Regions from separate parts of the Streptococcus agalactiae genome, predicted to be linked through region 2. Evidence: predicted binding sites of a transcription regulator. Region 2 holds the regulator's gene; each other region holds the start of a gene.

Region 1 (11,230 bases), 990 kb from region 2:
TCGGTGGTGGTCAGCTGGGGCAGATGATGGCGATTGCGGCTATCTACATGGGCCACAAGGTCATCACGCTGGATCCTGCTAGCGACTGCCCTGCCTCCCGCGTTAGCGAGGTGATTGTAGCGCCTTACGATGATGTTGAGGCTTTGGGACAATTAGCTGCGCGTTGCGATGTTTTGACTTATGAGTTTGAGAATGTCGATGCTGATGGTCTGGATGCCGTTGTGTCAGTTGGTCAGCTACCGCAAGGGACTGATCTGCTCCGCATTTCTCAAAACCGTATCTTTGAAAAAGACTTTCTGGCAAATAAGGCTGGTGTGACTGTCGCTCCCTATAAGGTGGTGACGTCTAGCCTTGACCTAGAGGGGCTTGACTTGACCAAGACCTATGTCCTCAAGACAGCGACAGGTGGTTATGACGGTCATGGGCAAAAGGTTATCCGCTCAGCAGAAGACCTGCCAGAGGCGCAGCAATTAGCCAACTCAGCTGAGTGTGTCTTGGAAGAGTTTGTCAACTTTGACCTTGAAATCTCAGTCATCGTGTCTGGAAATGGACAGGATGTGACGGTCTTTCCCGTTCAGGAAAATATCCACCGTAACAATATCCTGTCAAAAACCATCGTACCAGCTCGCATCTCAGACCAACTAGCTGACAAGGCTAAGGGAATGGCGGTACAGATTGCCAAGAAACTCCAACTATCAGGGACCCTCTGTGTGGAAATGTTTGCGACCGCAGATGACATCATCGTCAATGAAATCGCCCCACGCCCCCACAACTCAGGGCACTACTCTATCGAAGCCTGCAACTTTTCACAGTTTGACACCCATATCTTGGGTGTACTGGGCGCACCACTTCCTCAGATTCAGCTCCACGCCCCAGCCGTCATGCTTAACGTCCTAGGACAACACGTCCAGCAGGCAATTGACTATGTTGCCGAAAACCCTAGCGCCCACCTCCACATGTATGGTAAACTAGAAGCGAAACATAACCGCAAAATGGGACATGTGACGGTGTTGAAGGAAGATGCGGATAAAGTGGAGGAGTTTTAGGGGGAATAAATGGGTCTATTTGGATTCGGAAAGCCTAAAGATGAGGCTTTGGAAGCTAAAATCAGTAGTTTAGAAAGTAAGTTAAAAGATAAACAATCTATTTTGGATGATTTAACAAGGCAGATAAAGGTTGCTAAAGATATTTTAAAACTTGATGATGAACTTAAGAAACGCCAATCAGAACTTAAAGCTTTACAAAAAGAGGTAATAGTTCTTAATGATGATTTAGATCTTCAAGAGTACGGATTTTTTGAGAGAAAATATAAGTTCTCAGATAGTACTAAGTATAAAGAAGAATTGGAAACTCTGAGAAAGAGGCAGAAACAGTTAGTAAAAGATAAAAAAGCGGGTGTTATTGTAAGACCTATGTTGCTGGATAACAGTAAATCAAAAGGACGAGCAATGCAAAATCAACTTATTAAAGCGATGATAAGAGGTTTTAATGGAGAAGTTGATGCTCACCTGGTAAAGGTAACGGCTACTAATCTAAGTAAAAAAGTAGATGCAGTTGTTAAATCATTTAATCAGCTTAATAAGATGTATTCAAGAAATTTGGTATGTCTATCTAATGACTATCTTGAGCTAAAAATTTCAGAGTTACAATTAGCAGTAGAATATGAACTTCAGAAATTAGAAGAAAAAGAACTTCTTCGTGAACAACGTGCGAAGGAAAGAGAAGATAAGAAACTTCAAGCAGAATTAGCTGCTAAGAGAAAACAAATTGAAAAAGATAGAAAACACTTTAAACAGATGTTAGATAACGTTGAAGAATTACTTAAAACAGCTAATGAGGAAGAAAAGGAAAAATTAAATCTTCAATTAGCAGAATACCAAGATAAATTATCAGAACTAGATGAGTTAGAAGAAGATATTGATTATCGAGAAGGGCATGCAACTGCTGGATATGTTTATATCATTTCAAATATTGGTGCATTTGGAGAAGATGTTTACAAGATTGGTGTTACAAGGCGTCTAGATCCTATGGAACGTATTCGCGAATTAGGGAGTGCATCTGTTCCATTTCAATTTGATGTACATGCCTTAATTTTTAGTGAGGAAGCTTTTTCATTAGAAAAAGAGTTACATAACAGATTTGAAAAAAATAAAATTAATAAAGTTAATGGGCGAAAAGAGTATTTTAAAGTCCCATTTTCTGACATCAAAGCAGTGTTAGAGGAGCATAAAGAACTTGCTATCGAGTTGACTGAAAAAGCAGAAGCATTTGAATATAGACAAAGTCTGATGACAAAATAATTATATAGAAAAGACTGTATTTGTATATAACAGAATATAGTTGTAGCTTTGTTGAAAAGATAATTGTGACTTATTTGTAGGCATCTTTCATTCCAAAAATTAATTTCAAAAAATAAAAGGAGAAATAAGAATTGATTCAAGATATTCTAAAAAGTGTAAGTAGAGAAGATTCTAATACATTAGAGACAGATACATTAGCAATCAAAGATAATGCAATAATAGTAAAAAATAGCAGTATTCAGATAACGTCTATCTCAATGGTAAGTAGAAGTAATTTTTCATCTCCAATAACGTTGCTAGATTATGTGATTTTATTTGTATTATTTATTATAGGACTGATTCCTCCTTTTATAGGACTTATATTTTTGGTAGGCTATGCTTACCTAGTTTATAAAAAGCATAAGCAACATTTAAATTCAAAATATTATATTATTTTTAACTTGGGCTCTAGCAGGGACTATTTTCTTTATTTTAAAGATTCGAATTTTAGAGATAAAGTTTTCGATGTAATTACAAAATCGTTCAATAACAAAAATCAAAATATAAAAATTGATATAAAAAACCAAAATATAAAGGGCGATAATTATGAATCTGGATCTAGTCGAAATGATGTCTCAGGTAGTGGTAATATAGTTGGAACAAATATTGATAACGGTAGTCAAGTTAGTTTATCTGGGGATATATCAAATGGTTCTACTATCATAAAAGATTCTAATATTAATAATGCCGATATACATAAAAGTGTGGAAATTCCATGGACTGATATGGTTGAGCAGTTAAATTTAATTATTAACACTCAGCTATCTACTGCGGATAAAGCGATATATTCAGAATTGTTGGAAATTAGTGAGGCAGAGGATGAAAGAAAATTGAAAAATTTTGTCAATAAAATGTCTAGTTTCTTCAAAAATGATTATGTTCAGAATACCATAACTGGGGTGTTAGGCAATGTCATTTCTAGTATTTTAATGAAATAAGTTAAAGGAGACAAACAATGATCGAACGTTATTCACGCCCTGAGATGGCGGCAATTTGGACAGAGGAAAATAAATACCGTGCTTGGTTGGAGGTCGAGATTTTGGCTGACGAGGCATGGGCTGAGTTGGGTGAGATTCCTAAGGAGGATGTGGCTAAGATTCGCGAGAAGGCGGATTTTGATATTGACCGCATTCTTGAGATTGAGCAGGACACGCGTCACGATGTGGTGGCTTTCACGCGTGCGGTTTCTGAGACGCTTGGTGAGGAGCGTAAGTGGGTGCACTACGGTTTGACGTCGACTGACGTGGTGGACACTGCCTACGGTTACCTCTACAAGCAAGCTAACGGCATTATTCGTCGCGATCTTGAGAATTTCACAAATATCGTGGCTGATAAGGCTCGAGAACATAAAATGACCATCATGATGGGTCGTACCCACGGTGTTCATGCCGAGCCAACGACTTTCGGTCTTAAGTTGGCGACTTGGTACTCTGAAATGAAGCGTAATCAGGAGCGTTTTGAACATGCTGCCGCAGGAGTGGAAGCTGGTAAGATTTCAGGTGCTGTTGGTAACTTTGCCAACATCCCACCTTTTGTGGAAGAATATGTCTGTGACAAATTAGGCATCCGTCCGCAAGAAATTTCAACACAGGTTCTTCCACGTGATCTCCACGCAGAATATTTTGCAGTGCTTGCAAGTATTGCAACATCTATCGAACGTATGGCGACAGAGATTCGTGGTCTGCAAAAATCAGAACAACGTGAAGTTGAAGAGTTCTTTGCCAAAGGTCAGAAAGGTAGCTCTGCTATGCCTCACAAACGCAACCCAATCGGTTCAGAGAACATGACTGGGCTAGCGCGCGTGATTCGTGGTCACATGGTGACAGCTTATGAGAACGTGGCACTTTGGCACGAGCGTGACATTTCGCACTCATCAGCTGAGCGTATCATCACACCTGACACAACGATCTTGATTGACTACATGCTCAACCGTTTTGGCAATATCGTTAAGAACTTGACTGTCTTCCCGGAAAATATGATGCGCAATATGGAATCAACTTTTGGTTTGATTTATAGTCAACGTGTTATGCTCAAATTGATTGAAAAAGGAATGACACGAGAAGAAGCTTATGACTTAGTTCAACCTAAGACAGCTTATTCCTGGGACAATCAAGTGGATTTCAAACCACTTTTAGAAGAAGACACCAAAGTTACCTCTTGTCTTACACAGGAAGAAATTGATGAACTATTTAATCCGATTTATTACACAAAACGTGTTGATGATATTTTTGAAAGACTAGGATTAGAAAAATAAGAAAATTCCATTACTGGTTAACGTTTTTTTAACCAGTAATGGAATTTTTATTGATTTAAAAGGAATTAATATTAAAAAAACATACTTAAAATGAGTTTATTATGATAATATATAATAAGAAGAAAAATTTAGGAGTTAGTTTTTAAAGGAAAATGTTAAAACATTTTGGTAGTAAAGTAAGAAATTTGAGAGTAACTAGAAATATTACTCGCGAAGATTTTTGTGGTGATGAAACTGAGTTATCTGTAAGACAATTAGCTAGGATTGAAAGTGGACAGTCAATTCCAAACTTGACTAAAGCTCACTACATAGCTAAACAATTGAATGTAAAATTGGATATTTTAACAGGAGGAGAGAGCTTAGAATTACCTAAACGGTATAAAGAGTTGAAGTATTTGATTTTAAGAATTCCAACTTATGCAGATGCTGAACGATTAAAATTAAGAGAATGTCAGTTTGATCATATTTTCGAAGAATTCTATGATAATCTTCCAGAAGACGAGTGCTTAGCAATTGACAGTTTACAAGCTAAATTTGAAGTCTATCAAACAGGAGACATTAATTTTGGTGTGGAGGTTTTATGCGAATGCTTTGATAAAGTAAAATATAAAGAAAAATATACTCTTAATGATTTGATTATCATAGATTTGTTTTTAACTTGTGCAGTTGTATCTAAATTTAACAATAGAGCATTTACTAAAGAAGTATTTCAAACTATATGTAAAACTTTGATAAGTCAGAACCACAAACTTACAGCAGAAGATTTGTTTTGGTTTAATCATGTACTCCTGAATTGTGTATTTGTTGGACTTTGTTTAAATAGTGAAGAGTGTCTTGCAGAAATGTTAGAAGTTAGCCGACAAACGATGGTGTCAACACATGATTTTCATAAAATGCCTTTATATTTTATGTACCAATGGAAATACTTCATTACAATTGACAATGATATAAAGTCTGCAGAAAATGCTTACCAACAATCAATTATGTTTTCAAAAATGATTGATGACAAGCATCTAATTAAAAAATTAGAATTGGAGTGGCAAGAAGATATAACAGGACATTGATGTCCTGTGACTCTGAGGTCTAAAAATTTATAATAAACGTACAAAATATTATTTAGGAGTTTATTATAGTGATTAAAAAATGTTTTTTAATAGTATTACTTGTTCTATTATCAAATTTAGGTTCATTTGATTTGTTTTTAGGAATGGGTTGGTGGAATATGGGCTAAGTAAGCTGTTCTGTGATTTTTTGAGGTTGGATTAACTATAAGATCAGTTTATTCTTCCTTTAAATAAGGGAGATACTAATACACCAACTTAGTTCTTAACTTTTCCTATACAAATGTTATAATAATATCATGACAAGATTTTTAGATAGTGATGCAATGGGTGACGAAGAATTGGTAGAACGTACACTTCGTCCGCAGTATTTAAGAGAGTACATTGGACAAGATAAGGTTAAAGATCAGCTAAAAATATTTATTGAAGCTGCTAAATTGCGTGATGAGTCATTGGATCATGTGTTATTATTTGGCCCTCCTGGTTTAGGGAAAACAACCATGGCATTTGTAATTGCTAATGAGTTGGGTGTCAATCTCAAACAAACATCAGGTCCCGCAATTGAAAAATCAGGGGATTTAGTAGCCATTTTAAATGATTTAGAACCAGGTGATGTTCTTTTTATTGATGAAATTCATCGTATGCCGATGGCGGTTGAAGAGGTACTTTATAGTGCAATGGAAGACTTTTATATTGACATTATGATCGGTGCAGGAGAAACTAGTAGAAGTGTTCATTTAGATTTGCCGCCCTTTACCTTAATTGGTGCAACGACACGTGCAGGTATGTTATCTAATCCCTTACGTGCTCGCTTTGGTATTACAGGGCATATGGAGTATTATGAAGAAAACGATTTGACAGAAATTATTGAGCGTACAGCAGATATTTTTGAAATGAAAATTACTTATGAAGCTGCTTCTGAATTAGCGCGTCGCAGCCGTGGAACGCCACGTATCGCTAACCGTTTATTGAAACGTGTTCGAGATTATGCTCAAATCATGGGAGATGGTTTGATAGATGACAATATTACAGATAAAGCATTAACGATGTTAGATGTTGATCACGAGGGGCTTGATTACGTCGATCAAAAAATCTTAAGAACCATGATTGAAATGTATAATGGAGGTCCTGTTGGTTTAGGAACTCTATCCGTTAATATTGCTGAAGAACGAGATACTGTTGAAGACATGTACGAACCTTATTTAATTCAAAAAGGTTTTATTATGCGTACCCGTACCGGTCGTGTAGCTACGGATAAGGCATACGAACATTTAGGTTATCAGCGATTTGATAAATAAAACATAAGTCATTTTAAGGCTAGGGTATCTAGTCTTAATTTTTTAATTTTCATGCAATGTTAAGTATTAGATATGTTGTAGTTATTCTTTGAGCAGTTAAACGTATTATAAGTACCTTTTTTCTGTTATAATAGACCAAAAGGAGTTTGCTATGAAGAAAGTCTGTTTTGTTTGTCTTGGAAATATCTGCCGTAGCCCTATGGCTGAGTTTGTTATGGCGAATTTAGATAAGGAGGATAGCCTCTCGGTTGAGAGTCGTGCGACTTCAACATGGGAGCATGGAAATCCTATACATAGGGGAACGCAAGCGATTTTGCAGCGTTATCAAATTCCTTACACTAACGATAAAGGGTCACAACCTATTTCTAAAGACGATTTAGCATATTTTGATTATATCATCGGTATGGATGAGCAAAATGTCAAGGATTTAAAAGCTCTATCACAAGGAACCTATGATGATAAGATTAGCCTTTTTTGTGATGGTGGTGTTCCTGATCCATGGTATACTGGTGATTTTGAGGAAACCTATCGTCTAGTCAATGATGGCTGTAAACAGTGGTTAACGCTAATAAATAATAGTAGAGATTAAGTAGAAATGAAGAATTTTAAAATAACACGAACTCATCTAGAAATATTATCTTTGATAATTATTGTTGTTTTTGGTTTATCAGTATTTACCTTAACGACTTCTAGTCAAGGAGTCCTTAGCTATGATGGCGGCAAGATAAAATATGTGGGCTCTATTGTTAATCACCATATGACTGGTAAAGGTAAATTAACCTATGAGAATGGGGATTACTATAAGGGCGATTTTGTAAATGGGGTCTTTGAAGGGAAAGGAACATTTGTTTCAGTTCATGGCTGGTCTTATACAGGTGACTTTAAAAAAGGTCAACCTGATGGACAAGGTCGCCTCAATGCTAAAAATAAGAAAGTCTATAAGGGGACATTTAAACAGGGGATTTATCAAAAATGAGAATAAAATGGTTTTCTTTGGTACGTATAACAGGACTACTACTTGTTTTACTTTACCATTTCTTTAAGAATAGTTTTCCAGGAGGATTTGTTGGCGTTGACATCTTCTTTACATTTTCTGGTTTTCTGATTACGGCCTTGTTGATTGATGAATTTTCTAAAACGAAAAAAATTGATTTTGTTAGTTTTTGTCGTAGACGTTTTTACCGTATTTTCCCACCATTAGTATTGATGGTTTTGGTGACAATACCTTTTGTATTTCTGGTTAAAAGCGATTTTAGAGCAAGTATTGGCTCTCAAATTATGACTGCTTTAGGTTTTACCAGCAACTTTTACGAAATCTTGACTGGTGGTAACTACGAAAGTCAATTTATCCCTCACTTATTTGTGCATACCTGGAGTCTTTCTATTGAGGTCCATTTTTATGTTTTATGGGGCTTAACGGTATGGCTCTTATCGAAAAGATCAAAAGATCAAAAGCAATTGAGGGGGACTTTGTTCCTTATTTCCATGGGAGTTTTTGGAGTCAGCTTCCTTACCATGTTTGTTAGAGCCTTTTTCGTTGATAATTTTTCAACGATATATTTCTCTACATTATCACATATATTTCCGTTCTTTTTAGGAGCGATGGTGGCTACAATATCTGGTATTCGAGAGATTACCGGACGATTCAAGAAAAATATCAAAAATCTGACTTTGAAGCATAATTTAATCATGATGGGTAGTGCTTTTGCTGCTCTAATGATTTTAACTTTTGCACTTGATTTTGATAATCGGCTAACATATCTTTTTGGTTTTGTATTGTCTAGCATTTTTGCTAGTGTAATGATTTACAATGCACGTATTTTACACGAGCATACACCAGATATTTCAGAACCTTTCGTGATTACTTATCTTGCTGATATCAGTTACGGTATGTACCTTTTTCATTGGCCATTTTATATTATTTTTAGTCGTTTATCCCCAAACTGGATAGCTGTTATTTTGACAGTAGTATTATCAGCAGTCTTCTCAACATTATCGTTTTATGTCATTGAACCTTTTATTTTAGGTAGAAAACCTAAATTCCTTGATTATGAATTTGACTTGTTGCCTTACAAAAAGTGGTTATTTAGTATCGGAGGGGTACTAACTCTTATTACTGTAGTGACAATGTTGACAGCTCCAAGTATAGGTAGTTTTGAGACAGAATTATTGCAGAATTCGTTACAACAAGCTAGAACAAATACTAACCGAACACATACACTAGCCGCAGGGGATGCAGGTGCTCTTAGTGATGTGACAGTAATCGGAGATTCAGTTGCCTTAAGGTCAAGTGCTGCTTTTAATAAATTGTTACCAGAAGTACAATTAGATGCTGCGGTGAGTCGTAATTTTAGTAAATCATTTGATATTTTTGAAAACCGTATTCAAAATAAAGCCTTGTCCAAAATTGTTGTTTTGGCAGTTGGTGTGAATTCATTAGATAACTACAAGACAGACTTGAGCCAATTTATTAAATCTTTGCCTAAGGGACACCGTTTGATTATAGTAACACCTTATAATGCTAAAAATATGAGTCAAGTTACGACAGTGCGTGATTATGAACTCTCGCTAATGAAAAAATATAATTACATAACGGTTGCTGACTGGTATAAGGTTGCGACAGAACATCCAGAAATCTGGGGAAATACAGATGGTGTGCATTATAGTGATAGCGATACTACAGGGGCTGATTTATATGTTAGTAACGTCAAAAAAGCTATTCAAAAATCAGCTCAACGAGCTGCAAAATAAACAAGTCCGAGTCATGTACTCGGCTTTTTTTGTGAAAACGAATAATAGATACCTCCGTTTATGGTGATACAAATGAAATCGATTGGCTTTAATCTGAAAATTAGTAATGAAAAAACAAATATAATTAAAGCGCTTTCAAGAAATGTTTCCGAAAGATTGAAAAAAAGTTCACAAAAAAGTTGTGAAACTATTTACAAAGTTTTTAAATATGCTATAATAATCTCGTAAACAAATTTGTGAAACATTTAACAAATCAAAAGGAGTCTCAAATGACTGAAAAAACTAAAGCAGTAGAAACTACAGATGTTGCTCTTGCAATTGATACATTGGTTCAAAACGGTTTAAAAGCACTTGATGAGATGCGTCAACTTAATCAAGAACAAGTTGATTATATTGTAGCTAAAGCTTCTGTTGCAGCCTTGGATGCCCATGGAGAACTTGCTCTTCATGCAGTAGAAGAAACTGGTCGTGGTGTCTTTGAAGATAAAGCGACAAAAAATTTATTTGCATGTGAACACGTCGTTAACAACATGCGTCATACAAAGACAGTGGGAGTTATTGAAGAAGACGATGTCACAGGCTTGACATTAATTGCTGAACCAGTAGGAGTTGTCTGTGGTATCACGCCAACAACCAACCCAACTTCAACTGCTATTTTCAAGTCATTAATCTCTCTTAAAACACGTAATCCAATTATTTTTGCCTTCCACCCATCAGCACAAGAATCATCAGCACATGCAGCACGTATTGTTCGTGATGCTGCTATTGCTGCTGGAGCTCCTGAAAATTGTGTCCAATGGATTGAACAACCATCAATTGATGCAACTAATGCTTTGATGAACCATGATGGTATTGCCACTATCCTTGCGACAGGTGGTAATGCGATGGTTAAAGCTGCCTACTCATGTGGGAAACCTGCCCTTGGTGTAGGTGCTGGGAATGTTCCAGCTTATGTTGAAAAATCAGCTAATATCCGTCAAGCTGCTCACGATATTGTTATGTCTAAATCATTTGATAACGGTATGGTATGTGCATCAGAACAGGCTGTTATTATTGATAAAGAAATTTATAAAGAATTTGTTGAAGAATTTAAATCTTATCATACCTATTTCGTTAATAAGAAAGAAAAAGCTCTTCTTGAAGAATTCTGTTTTGGTGCAAAAGCAAATAGCAAAAACTGTGCTGGTGCAAAATTAAATCCAAATATTGTTGGAAAATCAGCAGTTTGGATTGCTGAACAAGCTGGATTTACTGTTCCAGAAGGAACAAATATTCTTGCCGCAGAATGTACTGAAGTTAGTGAAAAAGAACCTTTGACACGTGAAAAACTATCACCTGTTATTGCAGTATTGAAAGCTGAATCTACAGAAGATGGTGTTGAAAAAGCTCGTCAAATGGTTGAGTTTAATGGTCTAGGGCACTCAGCTGCTATTCATACAAAAGATGCAGACTTAGCTCGTGAATTTGGAACTAGAATTCGTGCTATCCGTGTTATTTGGAATTCTCCTTCTACTTTTGGTGGTATTG
Region 2 (11,230 bases):
AATTAAAGAAGTACGTGAACAGCTGATGTAAGCTAATTAACGCTTAAATAATAAAAAATAGAAACTAGTCATGGATTTAACTAGTTTCTATTTTTTTGTATTTATATTTCTATAGACAAGCGTACTACCGTCTTTTTTGTTGGTAAATTGTTTGCGGTACTGGCGAGGAGTTGTATGATAATAGCGTTTAAATTGGCGATTAAAATTTGATAGATTATTAAAACCAACGCTGTTGGCAATATCAATAATGGCCGTAGTGGAGTTAATAAGATGCTCACTAGCTTTATTAAGACGAACTTGTATGATAAATTCTGTACAGGATGTTCCAGTATGCTGTTTAAATACGGTCATAAAATGTGTCTTACTATACCCCATATAATCAGCTAAAAATTCAATGGTAAGATTTTGCTGGTAATTATTATTAATATAATCAATCAGATCACGAATTCTCTCGTTTTTTCTGTAGGTATCATCAGTATGTTTTTTAATGACATATTGATGATAATAGAGTAAATACAAGAGTTCGTTTAATTTAGCTTTTAGGAGTAGCTCAAAATGTCGATTTTCTTCTTTTGAAATATTAAAAATATCAAACAAACAATTTTTGATATCATTATATCCTGTCATACTAGGTTTGATACATTGAATAAACTTAAAAGAGCTAGTCTGCAACGGTTGTAAATAACGAAGGCTAACTTGGTCTACAATAGAATATCCTATTAAATCTAAGTGAAATTTAATGCTATCTGTGATATGCTCTTTATTTTCAATCGGATGAATAGAATGCATACCATTTGGACGGATCAAGATAATATCACCAGATTGGCTATTAAAAAAATCATAATCGATGTGATAACGTGCGGTCCCCTCGTGGACATATGAAATTTCAAGTTCCGGATGCCAGTGAAATAAAATGTCAGGGTAACCATTTCTAACCTCAGTATGCATGTGTTCATAGGGTAATAAATGCCGGTTATCTTCTAAATTATGTGATAGTAAATTATCAAGTGAGTTCATCGTTTTTCTTTCTAAAATCGTAGGATAGTATTATTATAACAGAAAACTATCAAAAAATGGGTTTCGTAGGATAGTATTATTTTTTGAAAGGATAGTGTAAGTTTTGTATAGGAACATGACATATAATATAAGTCATAGAGAAAACGCTTTAAAATTTTTGCTTAGAGTGTTTCTAATAACTTCAAAATCCTTACAGGGTCGTTTAATCTCCTTATCTCATGTAAGGATTTTTTGTTGTATTAATATGACCAAATTTATTAATATACTCAATTATTTATTTTTTCAAAACAGAATAACTATGTGAAAAAAATAATTTTAGGTCTCTCAAAAACACGTATAGCCATTTCGAATCTCAAATATTTTATTATGACTATTGCAATAGTTACGAATCTATTATTCAACTCAACAATAAGAAAACTCTTCAGTAAATCATTATGTTAAACAAGCTCTGATAGTTGAAGATAAGTATAGGTAAAAGTCGATTTAATCTCTGAAACAAAATTTAACTTAATTAATAGAACCGTTGACGTATCAGGTATCAAATCTTTTTGGTTTATATGTGATATAATGAAAGAACATATTGAGATATTTGGCACCCTCTTGAAAGGCAAAGGTTACTTGTATGATTAAACTAATAGCAACAGATATGGATGGAACTTTTCTACGCTCAGATAAAACTTATGATAAAGCACGGTTTTCTTCTTTATTAACGTTGATGGAGAAGTATGATATTAAATTTGTAGCTGCTAGTGGTAATTTATACGATCAATTGTTGTTAAACTTTTTGGAATACCCTAATCGTATCGCCTACGTCGCTGAAAATGGTGGTCGTGTCATTGACCAAGATGGCACATTACTAAAAGAAACTTATTTATCTAATGATACAGTTGCAGCTGTTTTATCCTATTTATATCAGAACTATCCTGAGACACTCATCAGCTTATCTGGTGAAAAACGTTCATACCTTGAGCGAAGAACTCCTATTAATAGGCGGACTGAATTAGAATACTATATGCCTAATTTTATCTATAAAGACCATTTGCTGCCCTTAGATGATGACCGCTATTTTCAAATGACACTTTGGGTAAATGAAAATCTTGTTTCTGAGATGTTGTTAGATATTAGTGAACACTTTAAAAATCATCATATCAGATTGACCTCTAGTGGTTTTGGTTGTATCGATGTCTTACCAGCTGATGTCAATAAAGCGGATGGTATCGCTATTCTTCTTGAAAAGTGGGGATTGAAACAGGATCAAGTGATGGTTTTTGGTGATGGGGGCAATGATGTGGAAATGTTGAGAGCAGCAAATATTTCTTACGCTATGTCAAATGCGCCAGAAGAAATTAAAGCTATTGCTAAATATCAAACAGTTAGTAACGATCAAGATGGTGTGTTAGAAACGATAGAGAACTTTCTTCACAAGATGAGTGATAATGAATAGAACCACGTAGCTTTTAACGAAGCATACTATTCAATTCTCAGGTGAAATTTTGTTATAATACAAGAAAGCCTAGAGAAATATTTAAGAATGAAGGAGAACGATGTTAGAAGTTATTGACAAAGCTTTAAGAGATTATCAAATGAAACGAGAACAGTTTTTTGAGATTAACAATCAGACAGTACAAGAAGGTGCCATTGTTTTCACAGGAGATTCTATCGTTGAGTTTTTTCCTTTAAAAAAACATTTAGGACGTGACTATCCTTTAGTTAATAGAGGAGTAGCAGGATCAGATACTTATTGGCTTTTAGAAAACTTGAGAACCCAAGTATGGGAATTATTACCATCCAAAGTATTTATTTTAATTGGAACAAATGATATTGGTTTAGGGCATTCACAGTCAGAAATCATAGCTAATATCACGGATATAATTGCAGAAATTCGTGCGGAATCTTATATGACAGAGATTAATATACTGAGTGTTTTACCTGTTAGTGAAGAAGATGACTATATAGAGCGTGTCAAGGTAAGAAATAATCAAACAATAAAAGCTTTAAACAAAACCTTATCAGTAATTTCTGGCATTAATTATATTGAATTGTATGATTTATTAGTTGACGAAAAAGGTCAGCTTGCTAGCAGTTTTACAAAAGATGGTTTGCACCTAACAGATCAAGCCTATGCTAAAATTTCTGAAACGATAAAACTCTACCTTTAAAAGTGTTTTGATACTATTTTTATGTATTTAAATACACAGAATTAGTGAAAAGACCTTCTAAGTAGAAAGTTCATGTCATGGATAGTACCAGTATTTGGCGAATCAATGTCAGTAACTGGTCTTTTTTAATATTATGATAAGAAAAAACAAGAGGGGTAAATGATGGTAAAACAAGTATTTCCAAAAGGTTTTTTATGGGGCGGGGCAACTGCTGCCAATCAATGTGAAGGAGCTTACAATGTTGATGGACGTGGCCTAGCAAATGTAGATGTTGTTCCTACTGGAGAAGATCGATTTGCAATTATTTCAGGACAAAAGAAAATGTTTGATTTTAAGGAAGGATACTTTTATCCAGCAAAAGAATCAATAGATTTTTATCACCATTATAAAGAGGACCTTGCATTACTTGCAGAAATGGGTTTCAAAACCTATCGTATGTCAATAGCATGGACGCGTATTTTTCCAAAGGGTGATGAGCTATATCCAAATGAAGCTGGCCTTCAGTTTTATGAAAATATTTTTAAAGAGTGTCGTAAGTATGGTATTGAACCTTTGGTAACCATCACACATTTTGACTGTCCTATCTACCTTATTAAACATTACGGTGGGTGGCGGAGCCGTAAAATGATTGGTTTTTATGAGCGCCTTGTACGAGCTTTATTTACTCGTTTTAAGGGGTTAGTTAAATATTGGTTAACCTTTAACGAAATCAATATGATTTTACACGCTCCTTTTATGGGCGCTGGCTTATATTTTGAAGATGGTGAAAATCAAGAGCAAATTAAATATCAAGCAGCTCACCATGAGTTAGTGGCTTCGGCTATTGCAGTAAAAATTGCTCATGAAGTTGATCCAAATAATCAAATCGGATGTATGCTAGCTGCAGGTCAATACTATCCAAATACATGTCATCCACAAGATTATTGGGCTTCGATGCAAAAAAATAGAGAAAATTATTTTTTTATTGATGTGCAAGCGCGTGGCAAATACCCTAATTATGCTAAAAAACATTTTGAGCATTTAGGTATTTCAATTCAAATGACAGCAGAAGATCTTGCTTTGTTAAGAGACTATACGGTTGATTTTATTTCATTTTCTTACTATTCAAGCCGAGTAGCTTCAGGTAATCCAACCGTCAGTGAACAGGTTCAAGAAAATATTTTCGCATCACTTAAGAATCCTTACTTGAAATCTTCTGAATGGGGATGGCAAATTGATCCGCTTGGATTACGTATTACCTTAAATGCTATCTGGGATCGTTATCAAAAACCGATGTTTATTGTTGAAAATGGACTTGGAGCAGTAGATATTCCTGATGAGAATGGTTACGTAGAAGATGATTATCGTATTGATTACCTCCGTCAGCACATTGCTGCAATGAGAGATGCTATATATGTAGATGGTGTTAATCTAATTGGTTATACTACATGGGGATGTATTGATTTAGTATCTGCAGGAACTGGTGAAATGGAAAAACGCTATGGTTTCATTTATGTTGATCGCAATAATAAAGGAGAGGGAACACTCAAGCGTTACAAGAAAAAATCGTTTTATTGGTATAAGAAGGTTATTGCAAGTAATGGCAGTCAAATAGAATAAAGAACAGACTAATAACTGTTAACTCTCTTTTTCTCATTCATAAAATAGTGTATAATAATTGAAAGAAATTAAGATTAATAAGGAGATTTCATGAAATTTGAAAAACGGCAGGTCTATTATGTTGTCATAACATTTGCTATTTGCTATGCTATACAGGCTTATTGGGGAGCTGTTTCTAATATTTTAACTACGCTTCATAAGGCAATATTTCCTTTTTTGATGGGAGCTGGAATTGCCTATATTATTAATATTGTTATGTCAGTCTATGAGCGGTTATATGTAAAGCTTTTTAAAGGATCTAGACTATTAATGGCAATCAAGCGTAGTGTTTCTATGATTTTATCCTATGCAACTTTTATTGGTTTAATTGTCTGGCTATTTTCAATTGTCATTCCAGATTTGATTTCTAGTTTGAGTTCTTTATTGGTTATTGATACCGGAGCACTTGCTAAATTGGTTAATAATCTCAATGAAAATAAACAAATTTCTGAGGCTTTAAATTATATGGGAACAGATAAAGACTTAGTTTCTACTTTAAGTGGTTATAGCCAGCAGATTTTGAAGCAAGTTTTATCTGTTTTAACAAATTTACTAACCTCAGTTTCCTCTATTGCGGCAACACTCCTGAATGTTTTTGTTAGTTTTATTTTTTCAATTTACGTTTTGGCAAACAAGGAGCAGTTGGGACGTCAGTTTAATTTGTTAATTGATACCTATTTAGGTTCAACAGGCAAAACATTCCATTACGTTCGTCATATCCTTCATCAACGTTTCCATGGTTTTTTTGTAAGCCAAACTTTAGAAGCTATGATTTTAGGAAGTTTGACGGTTATTGGTATGTTGATCTTCCAATTTCCTTATGCTTTAACAGTTGGGGTTTTAGTTGCTTTTACAGCTCTAATACCGGTTGTGGGAGCCTACATTGGTGTTACAATCGGTTTCATCTTAATTGCTACTGAATCGCTTACTGAAGCATTCTTGTTTGTTCTTTTCTTGATCCTTTTACAACAATTTGAGGGAAATGTCATTTATCCAAAAGTTGTCGGTGGATCGATTGGACTGCCTTCTATGTGGGTTTTAATGGCTATTACTATCGGAGGTGCTTTATGGGGAATCTTAGGCATGTTACTTGCTGTTCCTGTTGCAGCTACTATCTATCAGATTGTAAAAGATCATATTATCAAGCGACAAACGCTTAGAAATCGTGCACGAACCTATCGTTAAATAAAAAATACTTAGATTTTTCATCTAAGTATTTTTTATTGATTTAAAACATGAGTTTTTGATTGGTTTACGAATATTATGACTGGAGGTGTTTTATGTACCATATTGAATTAAAAAAGGAAGCTTTACTACCAAGAGAACGCCTAGTTGATTTAGGCGCAGATAGATTGAGTAATCAGGAGTTATTAGCCATTCTCTTACGTACAGGTATTAAAGAAAAACCTGTTCTGGAAATTTCAACACAAATTTTAGAAAACATAAGCAGTTTAGCAGATTTTGGTCAATTATCCTTACAGGAGTTGCAATCCATTAAAGGAATCGGTCAGGTTAAATCCGTCGAAATAAAAGCTATGCTAGAACTAGCAAAACGGATTCACAAAGCTGAATATGATCGTAAAGAGCAAATTTTAAGTAGTGAACAATTAGCGAGGAAAATGATGCTCGAATTAGGGGATAAAAAACAAGAACATTTAGTAGCTATTTATATGGATACACAAAATCGTATTATCGAACAGAGAACTATTTTTATTGGTACTGTACGTCGTTCAGTAGCAGAGCCAAGAGAAATTCTACATTATGCTTGTAAAAACATGGCAACTTCTTTGATTATCATACATAATCCTCCCTCAGGTTCTCCAAAGCCCAGTGAAAGTGATTTAAGTTTCACTAAAAAAATAAAACGATCATGTGATCATCTGGGAATTGTCTGCCTAGATCACATCATCGTTGGAAAAAATAAATATTATAGTTTTCGAGAAGAAGCAGATATTTTATAAATAATGAACTATTTATTGCTGCTGGTTCATGAAATAAAGTAAAGTTTGTAATTCGCTTGTTAAATCTACATACTGAACAATGATATCTTTTGGTAATGTTAAATGAACTGGAGAAAAACTCAAGATGCCTTTTATACCTGCTTTGACTAAGATGTCAGCAACTTCTTGGGCTTCTGTACTAGGTACTGTTAGGATAGCAGTTTCAATATCACTATCTATTAAATGGTCATTGATAGTCGAAATACCGTAGACAGGAATGCCATCCTCGGTTGTTTTACCAACTAAATCATTGCTATCTAAATCAAAAGCCATTGAAATTTGCATTTTATTGCGATCGTGGAAACGATAATGCAAGAGAGCTCTACCGATATTTCCACATCCCACCAACATAACATTTGTTGTAGAATGATCGTTCAATATTTCTGCAAAGAAGTTCATAAGTTTTTTGACATCATAACCAAAACCACGGCGTCCTAGTTCACCAAAATAAGAAAAATCACGTCGAACAGTAGCAGAATCGATACCTAGGGCATCTGCAATTTGTTTGGAACTAGCTTTTTCGATGCCATCAGTATTAAAACGTTTAAAAATACGGTAGTACAGTGATAAACGTTTAGCAGTTGCTTTAGGAATAGACTTATCCATAATCACAAAATTATCTCCTTGTTAAAAATTTTATTATTCGATTTAGAATTAGTTATATAACTTAATTCTTCACATCTCTATTGTACAAAAAGATTGTGAAAGTGACAACAAAATGGTTCGCAAAAAGACCACTAAAATGTTAAAAATAGTGGTCGATAAATTATTTTGCAGTTTTCGTAAAGATATCACGCTCAACGAGGCTGTCCATTAAGAAATAAAATTTGTCTTGAAGAATTTTATGATCGGTAGATTTAAAGATATTTACTATTCTAAGGCCAGATTTATCAGTAATTAAGAGCTTAAAACCAGAAAGTTCTTTATTGATTGTAATCTTTAGAGGAAAGCCATCGCCAGAATTAGGTACTGTTTCTAGGAGACGCTCTAATTCATAATTACCTAAGCGATTTTGAGTGAATGTAGTATCGCGTAAGGTATATTTTTTAATGTTCGGGCTGATAGTGTAAATGTAATTGCAGTCTCGAAGATTTATTTCTTTTTCAAATGCCATATTAATCTCCTATAATTTTTCTTAAGGTTTTAGCTAATTCAAGAATTTCTTCTTGGGTATTTAGTTCTGAAAAACTAATACGTATTGATTCATTTAGACGTGGTGAGTTGGCTCCATACAAGCTTGTTAAGACATGGCTAGGTTCGACTGTTCCTGCAGTACATGCAGAACCTGTTGAAACTGCGAATCCAGCTAAATCTAATTGTGTCAATAACAAGCCATTATTCTGTCCAGGAAAACCTATATTAAGTACATGAGGTAAGCAGTCTTGACCGTTATTAAGATAGAAGTCAAGGTCTGAAATAGCATCTAAAAAGGTCGTTCTCAGCTGACTAATGTGAGTCCAATTTTTAAGGGTGTTAGTCGTAGCATCAGTAAGAGCTTGAGACATTCCAGCAATACCAATTATATTTTCAGTTGAAGCACGCCTTTTTTCCTCTTGGTCTCCACCGTGAAGTAGACTATCAAAGTGATGGGGAGCACAGTAAAGTATCCCAACACCTTTTGGACCGTGAAATTTATGGGCAGAAGCAGCTAAAAAGTCAATTCCTAAAGAATGAGGATCAAGTTCCATTTTGCTAAAGACTTGAACAGCATCAACGTGAAAAACAGCTTGGTGGTTCCTGAGAAGCTGACCAATCTCTTGAATTGGTAAAAAGTCCCCGGTTTCATTATTAGCAAACATGAGAGATACCATAATAGTATCATCTCGTAAAGCCTCTTGAACGTCTTTTGCAGTAATTTGTCCATGGTGTGGTTTTAAGTAAGTAATATCAAAACCAAATCGCTCTGATAAGTAAGTCATAGTATGTAGGACTGAATGATGTTCAATTTCAGAGGTAATAATATGTTTACCTTTTAGCTGATTTGCAAGAGCATACCCTTTGATAGCTGTATTGTTGCTCTCAGTTCCCCCAGAAGTGAAAATAATTTCACGTGAATTAACATTTAGATATTCAGCAATAATTTGTCGACATTCACGTAAAAGTTGATTTGCTTGACGCCCAAAGGTATGTATACTAGATGGATTACCATAGTTACTTGTCATGACATTGGTCATTTTCTCAATAACAGATGGGGTTAGAGCGGTAGTAGCAGCATTGTCTAAATAAATCATCAATTAATCCTTCTTATCTGAACGATATGAAAATAATGGACTTAAAGGTTTTCTTTCATGGATACGGATAATGGCGTCTGCAATGAGATGGCTAGCGGTCAGATATTTAATATTGCTAGGGATACGCTCTTTAGATAAAACAGAGTCTGTTACGATAATTTCTCTAATTGGTGCAGACTCTAAAATATCAGCTGCGCCGCCAGCAAAAAGCCCATGACTAGCAACAGCATAAATCTCAGTTGCTCCACCACGTTCTAAAATTTTTGCAGCTTCGGCAAAGGTTTTTCCTGTATTTAAAATATCATCAATAATAATAGCTTTCTTACCTTCTACCTCACCAATAATATAGCCTTCTTCACGTTCAGAATCATCTTGTGCATAATCAATGATAGCAATTGGAGAGTCAAGGTATTCTGCCAAACTACGAGCACGCTTGATTCCAGAATTTTTAGGACTAACAACGACGACATCTTCACCAGAGAGACCGAGTTGATTATAGTGTTCAGCAAATAGTGGGACAGTAAAAAGATTGTCAACTGGGATATCGAAGAACCCTTGTACTTGCACTGCATGTAAGTCGAGGGTAAGAACTCGATCAACTCCAGCTTTAACTAACATATTAGCGACCAATTTTGCAGTAATAGGTTCACGAGATGCAGCGATGCGGTCCTGACGAGAGTATCCAAAATAAGGGACTACGATGTTAACAGTATTAGCACTTGCACGTTTGCAAGCGTCAATCATAATGAGTAATTCCCAGAGATTATCATTGACTGGGAAGCTTGTAGATTGGATGATATAGATATCGTCACCGCGCACCGTTTCCTCAATATTAATCATAATTTCGCCATCAGAGAATTGACGTGATGACATCTTACCCAAAGGAATTCCTGAAGCTTGGGAAATTTTTTCAGCAATTTCTCTATTAGCGGTTAATGAGAAAAGTTTGATTTGTTTATCGGCGTATTGTTCTGCCATGAGATAGATGACTCCTTTAGATTGATACTAATAGTTTACCAAAAAAATAGAAAAAATTCACGATAAGAAACATGAAAATGCTTGCAATAACAATGTTGAGGAGAGATAGTATGAGATTTTAAGTTCTTGCTTAATGAGAATTATAAAAGAGATTGGAAAATCCAATCTCTCAACGTTAGTTATTTTTTAAAGTAGCAGAGAATCTAGCCACCTTACTTTTGGCGTATTTAAAATTAATATTATTTTCTTTTAAAAACTGGTCGAAATCTCTTTTCCCTTGTTTAGGTTGTTTGACTTCTAACTCAAGTTCATAATCTTTAATATCAGCATATATATTGCTGTCTAGAGCCATTAAGCCGATTGAAGTTTCCATCTCTCGTCTTGTTGTTGTAAGTTGTCCAAAGACAGCTAATTTGGTTGGATCAACTCCCTTTTCAAGGATTAAAGAAGCAATCTCAGTATCTTCAGGGAACTGGCCATTTTTAACGATATATTTAGCTTCTTCTAAAGTAAGGTCATGATTGTGCTCTAAATTTCCCACTTCTCTAGGGATTTTTAGTGTTAGTTCGGCACGGTTAGGTAACGTTCTAATACGAAGTGACATTCGGTGTGCTTTCATTTCAAATGTTTCTGTGTCAAAATAGTAATTGGTTTGAGTAACAGGTTGAACATGAGAAAATAAGCTAGTTAGACGATTAAATTCGTCTTTATTCAATAGAGTTTTGTATTCAATTTCTAGGTGTGTCATCTTATCACTTCCTTTTTCTAAATATGGTATAATATTAATTGTTGTGTTAATTTTATAGAAAAAAAGTTTATTTTACAAGAGAGTACATTAAATATTTTGGAGGATTAGAATGTCAATGGATTGGGAAACATTTCTAGACCCTTATATTCAAACGGTTGGTGAATTAAAAATAAAGCTTCGTGGTATTCGTAAACAATTTAGAAAGCAAAATCGTCACTCTCCAATAGAATTTGTTACTGGACGCGTAAAGTCGGTTGAAAGTATTCAAGAAAAGATGGTTTTACGTGGTATTTCAGAAGAAAATCTTGCTCAGGACTTGCAAGATATTGCAGGGCTTCGTATCATGGTACAATTTGTAGATGACGTTGATGAAGTCCTTGCTTTATTGAGAAAACGTCATGACATGACAGTGGTTCAGGAGCGAGATTATATTACCCATATGAAATCTAGTGGATACCG
Region 3 (11,230 bases), 980 kb from region 2:
TGTCGCCTTTTTTTACAAACATTTGAGTTTTTCTCCTATTTTTCTTACGCCTCGAAAGGCACCCTAGGAAATCCTAGGGGACTACGTTTGTTAATCTGAGATTAAAGTACTTCTGGTGCCAATGAAACGATCTTCATGTAGCCACCTTCACGCAATTCACGTGCAACTGGGCCAAAGATACGAGTTCCGCGAGGAGTTTTATCGTCACGGATGATTACAGCAGCATTGTCGTCAAATTTGATGTATGAACCGTCTGGGCGACGTGCACCAGTTTTTGTACGAACGATAACAGCTTTAACCACATCACCTTTTTTAACTGCTCCACCAGGAGTAGCTTGTTTTACAGAAGCAACGATTACGTCACCGATGTTAGCGAATTTACGTCCTGAACCACCAAGTACTTTGATAGTCAAGATCTCACGAGCACCGCTATTATCAGCAACTTTCAAGCGAGTTTCTTGTTGAATCATTTCAATTTTCTCCTTTTAGTTTGATTAGATAATAACAGCTTTTTCCACTACTTCCACAAGACGGAAACGTTTTGTAGCTGAAAGTGGGCGAGTTTCCATGATACGAACGATATCGCCTTCTTTAGCAACGTTGTTTTCATCATGTGCTTTATATTTTTTAGAATAGTTGATACGTTTACCATAGACTGGGTGGTTACGTTTAGTTTCAACTACAACTGTGATTGTTTTATCCATCTTGTCAGACACTACGCGTCCGTAAAGAGTTTTACGTTGATTACGTTCCATTTAGAATTTCTCCTTTCCCAATCTATTATTTCATTTCTGATTGCACAGTTTTAACACGTGCAATTTGTTTCTTAACTTCGTCAAGGCGAGCAGTCTTTTCAAGTTGACCTGCTGCAGCTTGGAAACGAAGATCAAACAATTCTTTTTTGAGTTCGTTTTCTTTCTTAGCAAGTTCTTCTTGAGACAATCCACGAAGCTCTTTAACAAAATCTTTAATTTCTTGAAGTTTCATGTCTTCTCCTTATTCTGCTTCACGTTTTACGAATTTGCATTTAACTGGTAATTTGTGGCTAGCAAGACGTAATGCTTCACGTGCAACTTCTTCAGAAACACCAGCAATTTCAAACATCACTTTACCACGTTTAACTGGTGCTACCCAACCTTCAGGTGCCCCTTTACCAGAACCCATACGTACACCGATAGCTTTTGCAGTGTATGATTTGTGTGGGAAGATTTTAATCCAAACTTTACCACCACGTTTCATGTAACGAGTCATCGCAATACGGGCAGCTTCGATTTGACGGTTTGTAATCCAGTGGCTAGTTGTAGCTTGAAGTCCGTATTCACCGAATGAAACTTCTTTACCACCTTTAGCCTCACCGCGCATTTTTCCACGGAATTCGCGACGGTGTTTAACACGTTTAGGTACTAACATTTGTTATTTGCCTCCTTTAGTGTTTTTACGAGCTGGAAGAACTTCTCCACGGTAAATCCAAACTTTAACGCCAAGTTTACCATAAGTTGTGTCAGCTTCTTCCCAAGCATAGTCGATATCAGCACGAAGCGTGTGAAGTGGAACAGTTCCTTCTGAATAACCTTCAGCACGAGCGATATCAGCACCGTTCAAACGACCAGAAACTTGAGTTTTAATACCTTTAGCTCCTGCACGCATTGTACGTTGGATTGCTTGTTTTTGAGCACGACGGAAAGCAACACGTTGCTCTAATTGACGAGCAATGTTTTCACCAACAAGGTGAGCATCTAAATCAGGTTGTTTGATTTCGATGATGTTGATGTGTACTTGTTTTCCAGTTAATTTGTTAAGTTGACCACGAAGAGCGTCAACGTTTGCTCCACCTTTACCGATAACCATACCTGGTTTAGCAGTGTGAAGTGAAACAATAACTTTGTTTACTGCACGTTCAATTTCAATAGTTGAAACTGATGCGTCAGCTAATTCTTTATTAATGAATTTACGGATTGCAAGATCTTCATGAAGGTAATCCGCGTATTCTTTTTCAGCATACCATTTCGCATCCCAGTCACGGATGATTCCGACACGCATACCAATTGGATGTACTTTTTGACCCACGATTTTACCTCCTTATTTTTCTGATACAACTACAGTTACGTGAGTTGTACGTTTGTTGATTGGTGAAGCTGAACCTTTCGCACGTGGACGGAAACGTTTCATTGTTGGTCCTTCGTTAGCGAATGTTTCAGATACTACCAAGTTTGCTTTTTCCAAACCAAAGTTGTTTTCTGCATTTGCAATTGCTGAGTTAAGAGTTTTCTCAATAACACGAGCTGCTTTGTTTGGAGTGAATTTTAAGATTGCGATTGCGTCAGCAACATTCTTACCACGGATAAGATCAAGTACTAAACGTGTTTTACGAGGTGAAACACGCACTGTACGAGCCATTGCTTTAGCTGAAGTAATTTCTGCCATTGTGTCCTCCTCCTATTAACGACGTGTTTTCTTGTCGTCAGCTGCGTGACCTTTGTAAGTACGTGTTGGTGCAAATTCACCAAGTTTGTGACCTACCATGTCCTCTTGGATATAAACAGGAACATGTTTACGTCCATCATAAACTGCGATTGTGTATCCGATGAAACTTGGGAAAATCGTTGAACGACGTGACCAAGTTTTGATTACTTTTTTCTTTTCGTCATTTGCTTGAGCTTCAACTTTTTTCATTAAATGCTCGTCGACGAAAGGTCCTTTTTTAAGACTACGTCCCATTTTGTAGTTTTCTCCTTTAAATAATGTACCACAACGGCCTGTACACTATAGTGTACTACCGAGCTGGCGGATTTGTATAAGATTATGCTATTAACCTATTATTTTTGGTTACGACGACGAACAATAAGTTTGTCTGATTTAGCTTTCTTATTACGAGTTTTAAGTCCAAGTGCAGGTTTACCCCATGGAGTAGATGGTGCTTTACGACCAACTGGTGCTTTACCTTCACCACCACCGTGTGGGTGATCGTTAGGGTTCATTACAGAACCACGAACTGTAGGGCGAACACCTTTCCAACGATTACGTCCTGCTTTACCAATGTTAACAAGTGATTGTTGTTCATTACCAACAGTACCAATTGTTGCACGGCAAGTACCAAGGATCATACGTACTTCACCTGATTGAAGGCGAACAAGAACATATTTACCTTCTTGACCAAGTACTTGAGCAGAAGCACCAGCGGCACGAATCAATTCAGCACCTTTACCTGGTTGCAATTCAATATTATGGATAACTGTACCGACTGGAATGTTAGCAAGCGGAAGTGCGTTACCAACTTTGATGTCTGCTTCTGGACCAGAAATAATGCGTTGACCTACTTCAAGGCCTTTAGGCGCAAGGATGTAAGCTTTAACACCATCAGTATAGTGTACAAGAGCAATATTTGCAGTACGATTTGGATCGTATTCAATTGTTTTAACAACTGCTTCAACACCATCTTTATTACGTTTGAAGTCAATCAAACGGTAATGACGTTTGTGTCCACCACCTTGGTGACGAACAGTAATACGTCCGTTGTTGTTACGTCCTGCTTTATTCTTTAGTGAAACAAGCAATGATTTCTCAGGAGTGTTTGTAGTGATTTCTGCAAAATCCAAAGAAGTCATATTACGACGGCCATTTGTCGTTGGTTTATAAACTTTAATACCCACGTTATTTCCTCCTTAGATTATTCAGCTTCAGCAGCAAACAACTCGATTGCTTTTGAATCAGCTGTAAGAGTGATAATAGCTTTTTTAGTTTTTGAAGTAAAACCTGTGTAACGACCAACACGTTTTGCTTTGGGTTTAACTGTCACAGTGTTTACACTTGCAACTTTTACTCCGTCAAATGCAGCTTCAACAGCTTGTTTGATCAAAAGTTTGTGTGCACGTGTGTCAACTTCAAATGTATATTTCCCTGCTTCAAGAGCAACCATTGATTTCTCAGTGATAACAGGTTTTTTGATTACGTCATACAAATTCATTATGCAAGAACCCCCTCGATTGTAGAGATTGCTTCTTTAGTAACAAGAAGTTTGTCTGCGTTAACGATATCAAGAACACTTGCAGTAGTTGCAGTAGCAACTGTAACGTTTGGAAGGTTACGCGCTGAAAGTGCAGCAAATTCGTTACCTTCTTCAAGGATTACAAGTACTTTTGAATCAATGCTAAGTGCTGAAAGAACTGACGCAAATTCAGCAGTTTTTGGAGCTGCAAACGAAAGGTTTTCTACAGCTACAAATTTATCTTCAGCAACTTTTGCTGAATAAACTGATTTCAACGCAAGGCGACGAACTTTTTGTGGAAGTTTGTAGCCGTATGAACGTGGAGTTGGTCCAAAGACAACACCACCACCACGCCATTGTGGTGAGCGGATAGAACCTTGACGAGCGCGTCCAGTTCCTTTTTGACGCCATGGTTTACGTCCACCACCAGATACTGCTGAACGGTTTTTAACCGCGTGAGTACCTTGGCGAAGGCTAGCGCGTTGGCTGATTACAACATCAAAAACAACTGATTCGTTTGGTTCGATACCGAAGATAGCTTCGTTAAGTTCAACTGAGCTAACTTCTTTACCAGTTTGGTCAAATAGTTTAACGTTTGCCATTTTAACTGTTTTCTCCTTTCTTATTATTTAGCAGCTTTAACTGCTGATTTGATAGTGATAAGAGATTTCTTAGCACCTGGTACGTTACCTTTGATGAGGACAACGTTTTTCTCTGGGATAACTTGTACAATTTCAAGGTTTTGAACTGTTACACGGTTACCACCCATACGTCCTGCCAAGCGTTTGTTTTTGAAAACGCGGTTAGGCGCAACAGGTCCCATAGAACCTGGACGACGATGGTAACGAGAACCGTGAGCCATAGGACCACGTGATTGACCATGGCGTTTGATAACACCTTGGAAACCTTTACCTTTTGATGTCCCTGTGACGTCAACAACATCACCAGCTTCAAATTGTTCTACAGATAATTCTGCACCAACTTCTAAGCCTTCAATGTTTTTGAATTCACGAATGAAGCGCTTAGGAGCTGTGTTTGCTTTTGCAACATGGCCTTTGGCAGGTTTGTTACTCAATACTTCACGTTTGTCATCAAAACCAACCTGAACTGCTTCGTAACCGTCTGTTTCAACAGTTTTAACTTGAAGCACAACGTTTGGAGTTGCTTCAATGACAGTAACAGGGATGAATTCGCCTGATTCAGTGAAGATTTGAGTCATTCCCACTTTTTTCCCTAAGATTCCTTTTGTCATGAGAAAATATTTCCTTTTCTTATTTTATTTCAAAAAGTTTTTTATGAGCGTTTTTTGTGCTCAAAAAAGTTTTTTACGAGCGTTTTTTGTGCTCAGAAATCAAATTAAAGTTTGATTTCTACGTTGACACCACTTGGAAGATCAAGTTTCATCAAAGCATCAACAGTTTTTTGTGTTGGGTTGATGATGTCTACCAAACGTTTGTGTGTACGCATTTCAAACTGTTCGCGAGAATCTTTATATTTGTGAGTCGCACGAATAATTGTGTAAAGACTGCGTTCAGTTGGAAGCGGAACTGGTCCAGCAACTGTAGCACCTGTACGTGTTGCAGTTTCAACGATTTTTTCTGCCGCTGTATCAAGTGTACGGTGTTCGTACGCTTTCAAACGGATACGGATTTTTTTGTTTGCCATCTTTTCTCCTCTCGTCTATTTACGATAATAGGCTAGCTCCTCAAGAAAACCAACACGAGTTGCGTGGCAATGCAACCTAGCGTGTCGCAACCTCTTGCATCATAGCTAAAGCTGTTCATACACAGCACCAGTATATGATATCAAAAAAAAACAGCACACGCAAGCATTATTTTATTTTTTTTCAAAAAAATGCAACCATTTCTGGTTACATTTTTTGAATATATCGATGATAGCGAACTTTCAAAAACAGCCACCTAAAGATATTATCTGCTATCGTAGCCATCCAAACCCCAAGCAAACCTAATTCAAAAACTATTCCTAATAAATAACCAAGAACTACTCTGATTAACCACATGCCTATAGTCGTTGTGTAAAATGGGAGTTTAGCATTTCCTAATCCTTGCCAAGCTGCTGTATAAATCAAGGTCCCAATAGTAGCAGGTACTCCTACGAAAGATAGCAAAATAACAATCAAACTTCCTTTAATGGCAGAAGGATTATTTGTAAATAACTGTGTCAATGGTTTGCCTGCAAGAAGCATAAAACTTGATATAAGGGTCATTAGAACTAAGCCAATATAATACGAACTTTGAATAGTTTCTTCTATAGATTCTCTATTTTTTTGTCCTACATATTTTGCAGTTAGGATAATTGTAGCAGTTGCGATGCCAAGTCCTGGCATATAATTAAATTGTGTCAAGGTTTCTCCAATAGCATTTCCCGCTACAACATTTGTACCTAACTGAACAACAATAGCAACTATAACAACATCTCCAGCTCGCATCATCAGACGTTCTCCTGCTGATGGTAAGGCAAGATTCAAAATTTGTGCACTGATTTTCCAAGTCATTCTTTTTATTATTTTTTTAATAGGAAGATACTTCGTAAGGATACAAATACCAATTAATCTTGCGATAAGAGTTGATACTGCCACTCCGACCAAACCATAGCGCCACTCAAAAATAGCAAAACCTGATAAGACTGCATTGAGGAAATTGACAAAAATACTGACATACATTGGTAAACGAGGTTGCCCTTGCACACGTAAAAATGAGCCTAGGGTGGTTAACATTCCTAAAGTAACAACACCTCCACCCACAATTGCTAAATATAAACCACCAACTTGTGCGACACTTTTTGTTGTCCCTAAAAGTTTAAAGAAAGTTTGTCCAAAAACAATCGAGATAATTCCTAATATTGCCCCTATCAGTAATGTTAGAAAAATGGCTTGAGAACATACTGAAATTGCATCATCCTTCTCACTACCTGCTAACGACTTGGCCAATAGACTTGCTATACTCGCCCCTAAAGCTATAAAAATAGCTTGATAAATAGTAATTATATTATTAGCAACTGAAACACCTGATACTGCTACAACACCTAACTGAGCCACTAGATAATTATCAACTACTCCCATGAGCATTTGTAAGATATTTTCAATCATAGCTGGTATAGCTAACTGAATAATCTCTTTACTATAACGCACAGCATCTCCTTTCTATTACCCAGAATCATTAAAAAGAGAGTGATGGGAAAATTTCTAAAATGTTTCTTTCTCACTCTAAATATTTTAAAACAATCGTATTTTTATTATTGTTTCAAACCTAGACACTCTTCAACCGTTTCTCGCATATTTGAGGTAGGTACTACCGTTCTATGGATTACTTCGGCCTTTTGTAGATCTGTAACCGCCCTAGGCAAAGAAACACCTGACAAATCGTTTAAGATTGAAATAGCAGCGAAATCCTGTATCTCTTCTTTATTTGTAATAGCCTTTGTAACAACACACGGGAACTTATAAGGACTTGCTGTTGACACAATTACTGTTGGAGTTTGATCTTTAGTTTCTGTCTGATAAGCTTGATAAACAGCTGATGCTACAGCTGTATGCGGATCCTCTATATACTGATACTGGTCAAATAAACGTTTGATGTCTAATTCAACAAATTGTTCTGTCGCAAATCCCGCTACAAAGCTCTCTAAAATATTTGCTTGCCTAGCCTCTAAGGCATACTCCCCAGTAGTCACTAAATCTTCCATTAATTTTTTAGTCGTTTCTGCATCATCGCCTAAAAGGTGAAAGATTAATCGTTCTAGATTAGAGGAGACCAAAATATCCATAGAGGGACTTGATGTCACTTTAAATTCTCGATTTTTATCGTAGGTTTGTGTCTTAAAAAAATCTGTTAGAACGTTATTATCATTTGAGGCACAAATGAGTTTGGTAACAGGTAATCCAATTTGACTAGCATAATATGCTGCTAAAATATTACCAAAATTCCCTGTAGGTACACTAAAATTAATTGGTTGACCAATTAAGATTTCCTTTGACTTAACTAATTGAGCATATGCATATATATAGTAAACAATTTGAGGAACAAGGCGACCGATGTTCATTGAATTGGCTGATGATAACTGCATATGCTGCTGTGATAATTTTGATCGAAGAATGGAATTATTGAACATTTCTTTAACCGAAGTCTGTGCATCATCAAAATTTCCTTCAATCGCAACAACATGGGTATTTTGCCCGGCTTGTGTTATCATCTGCAATTCTTGGATATAACTAACACCATTTTTAGGATAAAAGACAATAATCTCAGTTCCTGGAACATCTGCAAAACCTGCCATCGCTGCCTTGCCAGTGTCACCTGATGTTGCTGTTAAAATAACGATTTTATTATCAACCCCTTGTTTTTTGGCTGCTGTTGTTAGCAAATAAGGAAGAATGGATAAAGCCATATCTTTAAATGCAATTGTAGGACCGTGAAATAATTCAAGGTGATACCGTTCTCCAACCTTTACTAACGGGGCTATTTCAGTTGTATCAAATTTAGTATCATAAGCTTGACTAATACAGTAATCCAATTCTTGTTCAGTAAAATCATCAAAAAAAGCTGACAAAACGAGTTTAGCCACTTCTTGGTAGGAAGCATCCTTAAGTTTAGTGAAATCTAAATCAACTTTTGGAAATGTGATGGGGGTAAAGAGTCCTCCATCGTCAGCTAATCCCTTTAGAATCGCTTGACTAGCTGTCACTTTATTACTAGCATCACGTGTTGATTGATATACTATTGCCATAAGAATCCCTCTTTATATAAATATCTTTTAGTTATTGTAACACAATTTAATAACATGTCCATTGTTCGTTATATAATTACCCCCCCTTTATTAAAATAAAGGGGGGGCGTAATATCATTATCACTTTGTAAAGTCGAGAACTTTACGTCCTTGAATCAATCCTCTTTCCATTTCATCGAATACTTGAGGAGCTGTATCCACAGGCACTTTTTCAACCACCGGTACTACCAAGCCTTCTGCTCCAAATGCGAAGGCTTCTTCTAAGTCTTTACGAGTTCCAACTAAGGAACCAACCACACGAATCCCATCAAGTACTGTTTTTACAATACTCAATTCCATATATTCTGATGGAAGACCAACAGCTACCACTGTACCTCCAGCACGAACGCTGTCAATCGCCTGATTAAACGCAACTTTAGAAACAGCAGTCACAACCACTCCATGACAACCGCCTGTCTTTTCTTGAATATAGGCCGCAACATCTTTTATTTCTTTGCCATTAACTGTCAAATCTGCTCCAACCTCTTTAGCTAATTGAAGTTTATCTGCGTTAATATCAACAGCTACAACATGAGCATTGAATACTTTTTTTGCATATTGGACTGCTAAGTTTCCAAGACCACCTGCACCATACACTGCAATCCACTGACCAGTAGCAGCTCCAGCTTCTTTGATAGCCTTGTATGTTGTTACTCCAGCACAAGTGATTGATGATGCTTGAGCTGGATCTAATCCCTCAGGAACCTTAACCGCATAGTCCGCGGTAACAATAGCGTATTCACTCATACCACCATCAACACTGTATCCAGCATTTTTAACACTACGACAAAGCGTCTCACGTCCTGTAGTACAGTATTCGCAATGACCGCACCCTTCAAAGAACCATGCAATAGAGACACGATCACCAACCCTCAAAGACGTTACACCTTCTCCAATTTCTTCTACTATACCAATGCCTTCGTGACCCAAAATGCGTCCTGGTACCTGGCCGAAATCTCCATGTGCAACGTGTAAATCAGTATGGCATACACCACAGTATTCTACTTTTACAAGTGCTTCACCATGACCAACTTTTGGAAGATCATGCTCAACAACTTCAACACCTGTACTAGCTTGATTAACAACAACTGCTTTCATGATAAAACCTCCTAGAAATAAATATATCTTATTTTGTAATCGTTTACATTTTATATTGTATTATTCTTCACAAACTATGTCAAGTGATTTTCAGAAAATTTTTTGAAAATATTCTTAACCGGTTAATCTTTTTGAAACTAAAAATCCCACTCAATAGAGTGAGATTCTTCGACTGCTGTTACTTACGACGTCCTGGACGTTCCTCATAACCATAATAAGCATCTTCGATGATTTCTTGCATGTGATCTACCATCGGAAGGCGTGGATTTGCTGGTGAACATTGATCTTCATATGCTAAGAAAGCTAGTTCACGAGATTTTTCTTTCCATTCTTTTTCATCAATACCTTGGTCGCGGAAATTCATCTTAATACCTAAACGTGTTCCAAGGTCATACACAGCTTTTGCATATGATTCGACAGCTTCTTCTGGTGTTGCTGCTGGTAAGCCGAGTAATTTAGCAATATCTTGATACTTTTCATCAGCACGATAGTAATTGTACTTAGGCCATGTTGCTGTTTTAGCTGGACGAGTTCCATTATAGCGGATAACATACGGCAAAAGAATTGCATTTGTACGTCCGTGTACGGTATGGAATTGTGCGCCAATTTTATGCGCCATTGAGTGAGAAATACCTAAGAATGCATTGGCGAAAGCCATACCTGCCATAGTTGACGCATTGTGCATCTTTTCACGTGCTTCAAAATCAGCATCTTTTACTGAGCGTTCTAAGTAGTCAAACACAATTTTAATTGCTTGAAGAGCAAGTCCGTCTGTATAATCATTTGCCATCTGTGAAACATAAGCCTCTGTTGCATGTGTCAATACATCCATACCCGTATCAGCCGCAATAAAACCAGGAACAGTCATAACAAGGGCCGGATCAACGATAGCTACAGTTGGTGTTAATGAATAATCAGCGATTGGATATTTACGATTATTTGCTTTGTCAGAGATAACGGCAAATGGTGTCACTTCAGAACCTGTTCCAGAAGTTGTTGGAATAGCAACAAATTTTGTTTTCTTACCAAGTTCTGGGAATTTGAACGCACGTTTACGGATATCCATGAATTTTTGAACGAGGTCATGGAAATCAACTTCTGGTTGTTCATAGAAGAGCCACATAACTTTCGCAGCATCCATAGGAGAACCACCACCTAATGCAATAATAGTGTCTGGTTTGAAGGTACGCATCAAATCTGTTCCTTTCATTACTGTTGTAATGTCTGGATCTGGTTCTACTTCAGCAAAAATCTGATAAACAACTTTATTGCGACGAAGATCAAGTTGTTCAATGATACGATCCAAGAAACCAAGCTCAACCATAGCGTGATCTGTAACAATCATGACACGTTCAACATCGC

The links. The regulator Rex, encoded in region 2, represses fermentation and respiration genes when NADH is low (regulators of the CRP and FNR family bind a similar motif). The targets are predictions, from matches to a motif close to TTGTGAANTANTTCACAA.
Region 1: adhE (bifunctional acetaldehyde-CoA/alcohol dehydrogenase) is a predicted target of Rex. The motif match lies at 9,938-9,955, and genes of this name have one in related genera.
Region 3: adhP (alcohol dehydrogenase AdhP) is a predicted target of Rex. The motif match lies at 9,924-9,941, and genes of this name have one in related genera.

What each region holds. Positions count from the first base shown of each region.
Region 1 is NZ_OX460931.1:60,140-71,369, forward strand. It holds gene purK (5-(carboxyamino)imidazole ribonucleotide synthase) at 1-1,046, shown strand, start outside; gene QOR44_RS00400 (SNIPE associated domain-containing protein) at 1,056-2,300, shown strand; gene QOR44_RS00405 (hypothetical protein) at 2,432-3,277, shown strand; gene purB (adenylosuccinate lyase) at 3,295-4,593, shown strand; gene QOR44_RS00415 (helix-turn-helix domain-containing protein) at 4,746-5,657, shown strand; gene ruvB (Holliday junction branch migration DNA helicase RuvB) at 5,954-6,952, shown strand; gene QOR44_RS00425 (low molecular weight protein-tyrosine-phosphatase) at 7,104-7,541, shown strand; gene QOR44_RS00430 (MORN repeat-containing protein) at 7,548-7,928, shown strand; gene QOR44_RS00435 (acyltransferase family protein) at 7,925-9,703, shown strand; gene adhE (bifunctional acetaldehyde-CoA/alcohol dehydrogenase) at 9,973-11,230, shown strand, end outside.
Region 2 is NZ_OX460931.1:1,049,166-1,060,395, reverse strand. It holds gene QOR44_RS05530 (ClC family H(+)/Cl(-) exchange transporter) at 1-31, shown strand, start outside; gene QOR44_RS05525 (helix-turn-helix transcriptional regulator) at 88-1,017, opposite strand; partial or broken gene QOR44_RS10315 (hypothetical protein) at 1,279-1,458, shown strand; gene QOR44_RS05520 (Cof-type HAD-IIB family hydrolase) at 1,640-2,461, shown strand; gene QOR44_RS05515 (SGNH/GDSL hydrolase family protein) at 2,562-3,176, shown strand; gene QOR44_RS05510 (6-phospho-beta-glucosidase) at 3,336-4,775, shown strand; gene QOR44_RS05505 (AI-2E family transporter) at 4,866-5,999, shown strand; gene radC (RadC family protein) at 6,095-6,775, shown strand; gene QOR44_RS05495 (redox-sensing transcriptional repressor Rex) at 6,788-7,426, opposite strand; gene QOR44_RS05490 (DUF1831 domain-containing protein) at 7,581-7,928, opposite strand; gene QOR44_RS05485 (cysteine desulfurase family protein) at 7,930-9,045, opposite strand; gene QOR44_RS05480 (ribose-phosphate diphosphokinase) at 9,049-10,023, opposite strand; gene QOR44_RS05475 (CYTH domain-containing protein) at 10,199-10,771, opposite strand; gene yjbM (GTP diphosphokinase) at 10,881-11,230, shown strand, end outside.
Region 3 is NZ_OX460931.1:71,571-82,800, reverse strand. It holds gene rplX (50S ribosomal protein L24) at 1-22, opposite strand, end outside; gene rplN (50S ribosomal protein L14) at 102-470, opposite strand; gene rpsQ (30S ribosomal protein S17) at 495-755, opposite strand; gene rpmC (50S ribosomal protein L29) at 781-987, opposite strand; gene rplP (50S ribosomal protein L16) at 997-1,410, opposite strand; gene rpsC (30S ribosomal protein S3) at 1,414-2,067, opposite strand; gene rplV (50S ribosomal protein L22) at 2,080-2,424, opposite strand; gene rpsS (30S ribosomal protein S19) at 2,440-2,718, opposite strand; gene rplB (50S ribosomal protein L2) at 2,817-3,650, opposite strand; gene QOR44_RS00475 (50S ribosomal protein L23) at 3,668-3,964, opposite strand; gene rplD (50S ribosomal protein L4) at 3,964-4,587, opposite strand; gene rplC (50S ribosomal protein L3) at 4,611-5,237, opposite strand; gene rpsJ (30S ribosomal protein S10) at 5,342-5,650, opposite strand; gene QOR44_RS00455 (MATE family efflux transporter) at 5,856-7,136, opposite strand; gene thrC (threonine synthase) at 7,241-8,731, opposite strand; gene adhP (alcohol dehydrogenase AdhP) at 8,852-9,868, opposite strand; gene adhE (bifunctional acetaldehyde-CoA/alcohol dehydrogenase) at 10,047-11,230, opposite strand, start outside.